3 regions of the Halomonas sp. DP4Y7-1 genome follow, and region 2 is predicted to be linked to each of the others. Evidence: predicted binding sites of a transcription regulator. Region 2 holds the regulator's gene; each other region holds the start of a gene.

Region 1 (3,262 bases), on a different contig from region 2:
ACCTACTTCAACATGGGGGATGCGGACTTTCTCGGCAATGCCAAGGACGTGCGCGATGACTTCGAGAAGGAGTTGGTCAACAAGGGTATTCCGCCGGATGAATTTCTGTTGAACCGCTGGGAGGAGCTGTACGAGGTCAACCGTGACATGCTGCGCTCCGCCCATGAACGACCGCTGACGAGCACTCAGGTCGTGCTGTTCAAGGCGCTGGAAGAGGTGGCGCCCGTCGAGGGCAGACCTGGTGGTGTCCCCGATGACCTGGTGCTGAGCTCGGTCTTTGACAACAACGTTGCCGAGTTCTCACGTACGGTACCCGCCCTCATTCCATGCCCGGGAGTGACCCATATGGGGATGCTGGATGCCGTTGACTGGATCGCCGAGGTGCTGGTCAAAGACCTGACCGACCCCTTGAAGACGTAAGCGTATCGGCCCCGGTGATGCAGTATGTGAAATGTGACTGCCTGAGCCGTTTAGCCCCCGTCGGTCGAGAAGGGGAATGAGCTTCATCTCGATCGGCGGGGCTGGCACTCCGCTCACGGGCGACCGACAGGCCTACGGCCAGCCCTTCCAGCTGAGGGCACTGCACCGGCCTGGGCTCGCTATCGCTGGCTTCTGGCTCGCTAGCAGTGGGGCGGGTCAAACGTCGTGGGCGGGCAGCAAGGAGCCTGTGCGACAAGCGCTGGCCAGGGTGCCGTTGCCGGCTGAATTGGAGGGCGCTGTGGCGAAACGGCGCGATGAGTACCGGGCCGGGCGCCTCTGCGCGGTCTATGCGCTTGGTCTGTTGGGCATCGACAGCGGGGTGCCGGGCAGGGGGGCTGACCGTCTTCCGCGGTGGCCCCCTGGCGTGCTTGGCAGCATCTCTCACTGCAGCGACCTGGCGTTATCCGCCGTGGCATCCTCTGATTTATATGCAGGGGTGGGCATTGACGTAGAGCAGTGTCTGGACGCTGATGAGGCCGATAGCGTGGCAGAGGTGGTCGCGAGTGGTGCTGAACTCCTGCACCTTCCTGGGTGGCTATCGAGGCCTATGGCGGTGACGCTTCTTTTCAGTGCAAAGGAGGCGATCTACAAGGCCATCTTTCCTGACCTAAAGCGCTACGTGGACTTCGCGGAGGTCTGTCTGCATCGTGCGCTGCCTGGCCTTCTTGTCTTTCGTCCGTCGTGCGCATGGCAATCTGCTGGACCACCCCACGGGAGGGCGCCTTGGCACGAGCATATCGAGTGGCCTGTGGCCTTCCATATTGAGGCGGGCAAGGTGGTCACCCTATGCGTGCTCAGCGGTGAGTCGTAAGGCGGCGCTTAACAGAATGGCGCGGAACGTCTTGAAGAACGTTGCGCAGGCTGTGGGATGGCGGACGTCAACGTCTGCTTTTGGTGCAAGTCGGCAAGGGTGGCTGCACCATGAGGGTGCCTTTGCCAGTCCGAAGAGAACCGGGAGATAACACCGGGGCCCGTGAAAACATAAGTGGCATGGAACTTGCTTTGTCAGAGTGAGGCGACGATCGCGCACCGCGACCTGTCGCCACGACTCCGATAACGACAACGTCACCCTGGAGAATTTCCCATGTCCTTAGCTTCGGCCTCTGCTGTGCTTAATCCTGCCCGCCGTTCCTTGGCGCTTTCTGCCTTTGCGCTGTCAGCACTGTCTGTGGCGATGGCGGCTCCCGCCGTTGCCGACGAGGACCCGATCAAGGTCGGCATCCTGCATTCTCTGTCCGGCACCATGGCGATCAGCGAGTCGACGCTCAAGGACACCATGCTGATGCTGATCGAGCAGCAGAATGAAGCGGGGGGATTGCTGGGTCGCGAGCTGGAGCCGGTGGTGGTTGACCCGGCATCCAACTGGCCGCTGTTTGCCGAGAAAGCGCGTGAGCTGTTGGCCCAGGATGAGGTCGACGTGATCTTCGGCAACTGGACCTCGGTCTCTCGCAAGTCCGTGCTGCCGGTGGTGGAAGAGCTTAATGGACTGCTGTTCTACCCGGTTCAGTATGAGGGGGAGGAGTCCTCCGAGAACGTCTTCTACACCGGCGCTGCACCGAATCAGCAGGCCATTCCGGCCGTCGACTACCTGATGAACGATGTCGGCGTGGAGCGCTGGGTGCTGGCGGGTACCGACTACGTCTATCCGCGCACCACCAACAAGATCCTTGAGGCCTACCTGAAGTCCCAGGGGGTGGCCGACGAGGACATCATGGTCAACTACACCCCTTTCGGTCACTCGGATTGGCAGAACATCGTCTCCGAGATCAAGCAGTTTGGCGGAGTGGGCAAGAAAACCGCCGTGGTCTCCACGATCAACGGCGACGCCAATGTTCCCTTCTATCGTGAGCTGGCCAATCAGGGCGTTGATGCCGCCGATATTCCCGTCGTTGCCTTCTCCGTAGGTGAGCAGGAGCTGTCCGGCCTGGATACGGCTCCCTTGGTAGGCCATCTGGCAGCCTGGAACTACTTCATGAGCGTCGACGAAGACGCCAACTACGACTTTATCGACGCCTGGTACGACTATACCGGCGACGACAACGCCGTGACCAACGACCCCATGGAAGCTCACTACATTGGCTTCAACATGTGGACAGAAGCGGTGCGCAAGGCCGGTACCACCGAGGTGGACGCCGTCAAGGAAGCCATTATTGGGGTGTCGGTGCCCAACCTCACCGGTGGTTACGCCACCATGATGCCCAACCACCACATCACCAAGCCCGTGCTGATCGGTGAAATCCAGGACAACGGCCAATTCTCGGTGGTGTGGGAAACGCCCTCCACCGTCGCTGGGGATGCCTGGTCAGACTACCTGGAAGGCTCCCGCGATCTGATCAGCGACTGGCGTGCACCGCTCGAGTGCGGCAACTACAACGTGGTGCAGGGTAGCTGCGGCGGCGGCGCTGACGTTGCTGCCACGGAGTGACATTCGCTACCAAAAACACGGCCGGGGCGCCATGACGTCCCGGCCAGGACCACGCCCATCATGATGCCCTTGACGATCTGACAAGGGCGCTCACGGAATTCCGCTATGAACACAACAGCATGGCGATACTGGTTGAAGGCGCTGCTGCTGGTCAGCCTGGTCGCTCTTGGGCCATGTGCTCTTGGACAGGACAATGCCGCAGCGCAGGACACCAGTGCAACTCCAGAGGAAGACGCTGGTCGCGAGCTGCTGCAGGCACTCGCTGAGGCCAACTTTCGCGAAAAAGAAGCGGCTATCGATGCCATCGCCGCGAGTGGTGACACGCGCGCACGCGGATGGCTCGAGAGTTTCGCCGAG
Region 2 (3,262 bases):
GCGTCGAAATCAATCGGCTCTGCCAGCTTGAGAAAGCCAGAGATAGGGGCCTTGCAGTGAGGGTTGCGAGCATGCGGAATGGCCACGCCATTGCCGATGCCGGTGCTACCCAGACGTTCGCGGCCGATCAGGCGACTGAAGACTTCCTGGCTATCCAGGCTTGGTGTGTTCTGCGCAATGAAGGTGCTGAAAAATTCCAGCACCCTCTTCTTGCTGCCCCCCGGGACGTCAAATAGCGTGCGCTCGGGGGGGAGAATGGCATCCAATGTCATGAGAGGTCAGCGAATTCCGGCGCCTTGGGCGCGGGCTTGGGATTTTTCCTTGTGCTTGACGAGCTGGCGGTCCAGCTTGTCGGCAAGGGCGTCGATGGCGGCGTACATGTCGCCGTCCTGGGCTTCTGCATGCAGGTCTGCACCGGCAGCGTGAAGCGTACAGGCAGCCTGTTGGCGCTCCTTCTCCACCGAGAGGGTGACCTGCACATTGGTGATGTTGTCGTAGTGGCGCTCCACACGGGCGAGCTTCTCTTGTACGTAGTCACGCAGGGGATCGGTCAATTCGACGTGGTGGCCGGTAATGTTGACTTGCATGACAAGGCTCCTTGCTCTTGCGGGTGGTAGCTCGATTGTAACCCTTTTTCCGATCCTGCAAACCCCCCTGCTTCTACGCATTAAGACGCAGATGTCGTGCGATATTTCAAGCGCTTGCGCTTTTCATGCAACTGCGCTACGCACTCTGCTCTTCGCCTGTCTCGAGCCTTCTGGCCGGGCTCAGCGCAGGCGCTTGCGCTCGCTTGAAGAGGGAATATTCATCGCTTCTCGATACTTGGCGACGGTGCGTCGGGCGACGTTGACACCGTCTTCGGCGAGCAGCTCCACCAATTTGCTGTCAGACAGCGGTTTGCGAGGCGGCTCCTGCTGGATCAGCGACTTGATCATGGCGCGTATGGCAGTGCTGGAATGGGCATCCCCATCCTGACCAACCTGGCTGGAAAAGAAATACTTGAGCTCGAACACTCCCCGTGGCGTATGCACGAATTTCTGGGTCGTCACCCGGGAGATGGTCGATTCGTGCATCTCGACCTTGGCCGCAATGTCTGCCAACACCAGCGGTTTCATGGCGGCTTCACCCTGCTCGAGGAAGTCGAGCTGCCGCTCCATGATTTCGCGTCCGACCCTCAACAGGGTGTCGTTGCGGCTTGCCAGGCTCTTGATCAGCCAGCGCGCCTCCTGCAGGTGGTCCTTCAGAAACTGGTTGTCCTGGCTCTTGTCGGCCCGTCGGATCAACGCCGCATAGTCGGGTTGAATGCGCAGGCGTGGCATCGCCTCAGGGTTCAGCTCGACGCGCCAGCCTTCTTCGGTGTGGCGGACCACCAGATCGGGAATGACATAGTCGTTGTCGCTGTCGCCGTACTGGCTGCCAGGCCTAGGGTCGAGGCCACGGATCAGTTCGATGACATCGTCCAGCTGCTCTTCGGTCAGGCTCAGGCGGCGCTTCAGCAGACGACGATCACCGCTGGCCAGCGCCTCGAGAAACTGGCGTACCAGTCTTCCCGCCTGGGGCAGAAGGGGGGTGTCACGGGGCAGGCTGTCCAGTTGCAGCTGCAGGCATTCGCGCAAATCTCGGGCAAATACACCGGTAGGTTCGAATTGCTGCAGCCTGGCCAGCACCGACGCCACGTCCTGCAGGGGCGGGGCAGCAGCGTCGTCATCGGCCAGGCCCTGGGCGATATCGTCAAGGTGTCCCACCAGGTAGCCATCGCCGTTGACCGCGTCAATCAGGCACTCTGCGATGCGCCTGTCATTATCATTGAGGTCCAGCAGGGCCAGCTGCCAGCTAAGGTGGCCATGCAGGGATTGCCCGCTGGCCTGGCGCTCGAAGTCTGGCGCCTCGGCGCTGCCGGCCGGGGCGGTGCCAAGGTCTTGATAGGTATCGGACCAGTCGCTGTCGACCGTTAGCTCGGAGGGGATCTCGTCGGCCCAGTCGTCGTCCTTGCTGTCCTTGACCTGCAGCTCGCCGAATTCATCCTCCAGCTCGAGCATCGGGTTGGCCTCGAGCGCCTGCTGGACTTCCTGGCGCAGGTCCAGCGTGGAAAGCTGGAGCAGGCCAATAGCCTGTTGCAGCTGAGGGGTCATGGTCAGCTGGGTGCCGATCTTCAGCTGCAGTGACGCCTTGAGGGCCATGATGTGACTTCCGTTCGTGGAGCTGAAAAGCCTTACCCTAACGGCGGGTCAGGTACCATGCAAGCTTCTTGCCAACTTGTGGGCAGGGGGTGGCGCGCAGGGCTTGCAGTGCCCCGCATGCGCGTCAGTGCAAGGTCGAGCGGGCGCCATGAAGACCCTGCCAACATAGCGGCCCGGCAGCGCCCGTGGTGGCTAAAGGCGAAAGTTTTCGCCGAGATAGACTTCCTTGACGCGCTGGTTGGCAAGGATCGACTCGGCACTGCCTTCGGCGATGATCTGGCCGTCGCCGACAATGTAGGCGCGGTCACAGATGTCCAGCGTCTCGCGCACGTTGTGGTCGGTGATCAAGACGCCGATGTCACGAGCCTTGAGCTGGCGAATGATCGACTTGATCTCGCCGACGGAGATCGGATCCACCCCGGCAAAGGGTTCGTCGAGCAGAATGAAGGCGGGTTCTGTGGCCAGGGCTCGGGCGATCTCGACCCGGCGTCTTTCCCCGCCGGACAGGCTCATGCCCGGGTTGTCGCGAATGTGGCTGACATGGAAGTCTTCGAGCAGTTGCTCAAGGCGCGCCTGGCGACCGTCCCGGTCGAGGTCCTTGCGGGTCTCGAGGATCGCCATGATGTTGTCGGCTACGGACAGCTTGCGGAAGATGGAGGCTTCCTGGGGCAGGTAGCCAATACCCGCCAGTGCCCGCTGGTGCATGGCCGCGCGGCTCAGGTCGTCATCGTCGATGCTGATGGTGCCAGCATCCGCCCTGACCAGTCCGACGATCATGTAGAAGGAGGTGGTCTTGCCTGCGCCGTTGGGGCCCAGCAGGCCCACAATGCTGCCCTGTTCGATGGACAGGCTGATGTCCTGGACGACGCGGCGCTTCTTGTAGCTCTTGGCCAGATGGCGAGCGTGGAGAGTCTTCATCAGTTTCCTTGGCTTTCCGGCTCGAGGGTCATGCGAATGCGCTGCTGGCCGTCGACACCCTGTGCGCTGGAGCGAGCCTGGACGACGCGGCGATCCAGAAAGTACTCCAGGTAGGCACCGTCGAAGGTGTCATTGGCCTTGTGCAATTCCGCCTGGTCGATGAG
Region 3 (3,262 bases), on a different contig from region 2:
TCGCCGCAAACAGCTCTACGGCCTGCTCTTCGGCGTGGCGATCGAGGCTCAGGCCATTCATGGTGGCATCGTGGTCGTAGGACTCGATCAAATCCAGAGCGAGTCGGTAGTAGGTCGCCTTCAGCGTGCGAAAACCCTCGGAGGAGAACCCCACCCCCTGCGTTGCCAGCTTGCGATACAGCGCCTTGGCAATATCCAGACTCATGCGGTTGAGCCCCGCACTGGCATCATCGGCAGAGACCGGCTGATGCTTATGATCGTAGACATCGGCAATGTCGACCTGACACAGACGGTTGGTCGAATGGTCACGGTGCACCTCGGACAGCACCCCGATCTCCAGTCCCCAGTCGGCGGGTATGCGCAGGTTGTCGAGCACCTCCGTGCGCATGGAAAACTCGCCTGACAGCGGGTAGCGATAGCTATCGAGATAGTCCAGATAAGGCAGCGGCCCGTGCATGATCTTCAGCGCCCGCAGCAGCGGCGTGACCAGTAGCCGGGACACCCGTCCGTTCAGCTTGCCTTCGGCGATGCGCGAGTAGTAGCCCTTGCAGAACGCGTAGTTGAAGCGTGGATGCGCCACGGGGTACATCAGTCTGGCCAGCAGCGAGCGGTCGTAGGTCAGAATATCGCAATCGTGCAGTCCCACCGCTGCTGTGCGCCCCGATGCCTGGACATAGCCCGCACAGAACCAGACGTTGCGCCCCTTGCCCGGCTGCTGTGGGGCAAGCCCCTCGGCAGACAGGTCTGCGTCGAGCTCGCGCAGGCGAGGTCCATCATTCCACAGGATGCGGTGGTGCTGAGGCAGGCGGGAGAAGAATTCCCGAGCACGCAGAAACTGATCGCGGTCGGCACGATCCAGGCCGATGACAATCTCGGACAAGTAGTCGGCACTCGACAAGGTCTCGACGATCGCATCCAGTGCCGGTCCTTCCAGTTCAGAATAGAGCGACGGCAGGATCAGCCCCAGCGGCCGCTGTCTGGCGAACTGCTCAAGGTCCGCCTCAAGCTCTTCGGCAGAACGACGGGTCAGGTTGTGAAAATCGGTAATGATGCCGTTCTGATGGAAATCGCTCATGCGTCGTCCTCTTTTCCGCCAAGATGGTGATGCTGATCGTCTGTCTGCACGCCCTGGTCACCCCTGGCCGCTGCCTCGAGGGCCTGAGGGTTCGCTCCCCAGCAATGGGCTACCCCTTCGGCCCAGCCCCGTGGCCCCATCGCTTCACTGCGGTAGAGGTTTGGCTGATCCGGCCGGACATCCAGACCATGCTGGCCGCGAATGACCACCGCGGCGTCGGTTGCCTCCAGCATGGCCACGTCATTGGGGCCGTCGCCCAGGGACAGGGTGGTCGGTCGTTTGCCCTTCAACGCCTCGTAGCGCGCACACAGCCAACGCACCGCCTGGCCCTTGTCGGTATCCCCCAGCACATGCCAGAAGCGTCCGCCACGGGTCATGCGCAGGCCATCGCCTGCCAGCCCTTCGCGAAAGCGTTGCAACAGCGCATCGTCGTCTTCCCACAGCAGCGGCTCGCTGCCTTCGCGCAGGCGCGCCAGGCGTGCCTCCTGTTCATCCAGGCCGGTGAACGCCACGACGTCCTCCAGTGCCATTTCACTCATGGTCAGAAAGCGCGCCGACAGACGCTCCCGCCAGATCGCCACGCGCCGACGAATCAGTCCGATATCGACACCCAGGGTGCGAATGACCAGGCCATCGGGGCCCACTGGACCCTCGCGCCTGGCATGGCACCAGCTGTCGGGCAGGGCGATGACCGCTCCGTTCTCGGCAATAAAGGGCTGATCAGCAAGTCCCAGCGCCTGGCGCAAGCCAAGCAGCTCACTGCGCGTCTTGCTGGTCACCGGAATCACCCCGACACCGGCCTTGCGCAGCGTCTCGAGCCACGGCTGGGCAGGCGCCCAATCGTAGTCATGGTGGTCAAGTAGAGAGCCATCCAGGTCGGTAAACAGAAGGCGGGGTTCAGCGCTGTCGCCCAGGCAGGGCGTGGCAGTGGCGTGCATGGCAGGGCCTTCGCATCAAAAGAGTTCACCTTGACTCATAGCAAGGGGTACGCCACCGCGTTTAGGAAGATAAAAAAAACAGTCACATGCAAAAACATGTGCACAACGAAGCATCCATCGAGGTCAGGACAGGTGCACGCCCAGGCACCAACATGGTGCAGCAGCACCCGGCAGGCTTGGCCGGCCCCCTGGATGAGCCTGCCGCCAGCATGAAAATGCCCCCACGAGCAGGGCTCATGGGGGCATTTCGTCGTGCAGGCTACGTCATCAGGCTACGGTTCCTGATGGTGCTTACCCTGCCGCTATCAGGCGTAAACCGGAAGACGAGCGCAGACTGCCTCGACCTTGGCTTTCACGTCCGCTTCAACGGCTTCGCTGGACTCACCGCTGGCCATGACATCGAGAATGTCGCAGATCCAGCCGGCCAGGTCGCCGCACTCGGCCTCGCCGAAACCGCGAGTGGTCACCGCCGGGGTGCCGATACGCAGGCCAGAGGTCACGAACGGGCTCTGGGGATCGCCAGGCACGGCGTTCTTGTTGACCGTGATATGAGCGCGGCCCAGAGCGGCATCCGCATCCTTGCCGGTCAAACCTTGCTTGATCAGGGAGAGCAGGAACAGGTGATCTTCGGTGCCACCGGACACCACATCGTAGCCGCGCTCGATAAACACCTTGGCCATCACCTGGGCGTTCTTGACCACCTGCTGCTGGTAGGTCTTGAACTCGGGCGCCATGGCTTCCTTGAAGCAGATCGCCTTGGCCGCGATCACGTGCTCGAGCGGCCCACCCTGGCCACCAGGGAAGACGGCGGACTGCAGCTTCTTCTCGATGTCGGCATCGTTCTCGGCGGACAGGATCAGGCCACCGCGGGGTCCGCGCAGCGTCTTGTGGGTAGTCGTGGTGACCACATGGGCGTGGGGCAGCGGAGTCGGGTAGACACCCGCCGCCACCAGACCCGCCACGTGGGCCATGTCGACCAGCAGGTAGGCGCCCACTTCGTCAGCGATCTTGCGGAACTGAGCCCAGTCGATGATCTGGGAGTAGGCAGAGAAGCCTGCGATGATCATCTTCGGCTGGTGCTCGCGGGCCAGACGTGCCACTTCTTCGTAGTCGATACGTCCGGACTCGTCGATGCCGTACTGAACGGCATTGTAATGCTTGCCGGAGAAGTTGGGACGTGCGCCGTGGGTCAGGTGGCCCCCAGCGTCCAGGCTCATGCCGAGGACGGTATCACCCGGCTTGACCAGCG

Evidence for each region. Region 2 encodes sigma-54, which starts transcription at its own class of promoters, with help from an activator protein. Its sites were predicted from a motif close to TGGCACNNNNNTTGCTNT; they were not measured.
Region 1: a site for sigma-54 is predicted at 1,467-1,484, ahead of urtA (urea ABC transporter substrate-binding protein). Genes of this name have one in related genera too.
Region 3: a site for sigma-54 is predicted at 2,051-2,068, ahead of KUV72_RS04325 (HAD-IIB family hydrolase). Genes of this name have one in related genera too.

Annotation. Positions count from the first base shown of each region.
Region 1 is NZ_JAHVKS010000010.1:85,112-88,373, forward strand. It holds gene KUV72_RS17115 (non-ribosomal peptide synthetase) at 1-420, shown strand, start outside; gene KUV72_RS17120 (4'-phosphopantetheinyl transferase) at 497-1,291, shown strand; gene urtA (urea ABC transporter substrate-binding protein) at 1,655-2,905, shown strand; gene urtB (urea ABC transporter permease subunit UrtB) at 3,011-3,262, shown strand, end outside.
Region 2 is NZ_JAHVKS010000004.1:126,970-130,231, forward strand. It holds gene ptsN (PTS IIA-like nitrogen regulatory protein PtsN) at 1-272, opposite strand, end outside; gene hpf (ribosome hibernation-promoting factor, HPF/YfiA family) at 279-587, opposite strand; gene KUV72_RS09535 (RNA polymerase factor sigma-54) at 768-2,180, opposite strand; gene lptB (LPS export ABC transporter ATP-binding protein) at 2,373-3,098, opposite strand; gene lptA (lipopolysaccharide transport periplasmic protein LptA) at 3,098-3,262, opposite strand, start outside.
Region 3 is NZ_JAHVKS010000002.1:171,665-174,926, forward strand. It holds gene KUV72_RS04320 (glycosyl transferase) at 1-1,075, opposite strand, end outside; gene KUV72_RS04325 (HAD-IIB family hydrolase) at 1,072-2,013, opposite strand; gene glyA (serine hydroxymethyltransferase) at 2,319-3,262, opposite strand, start outside.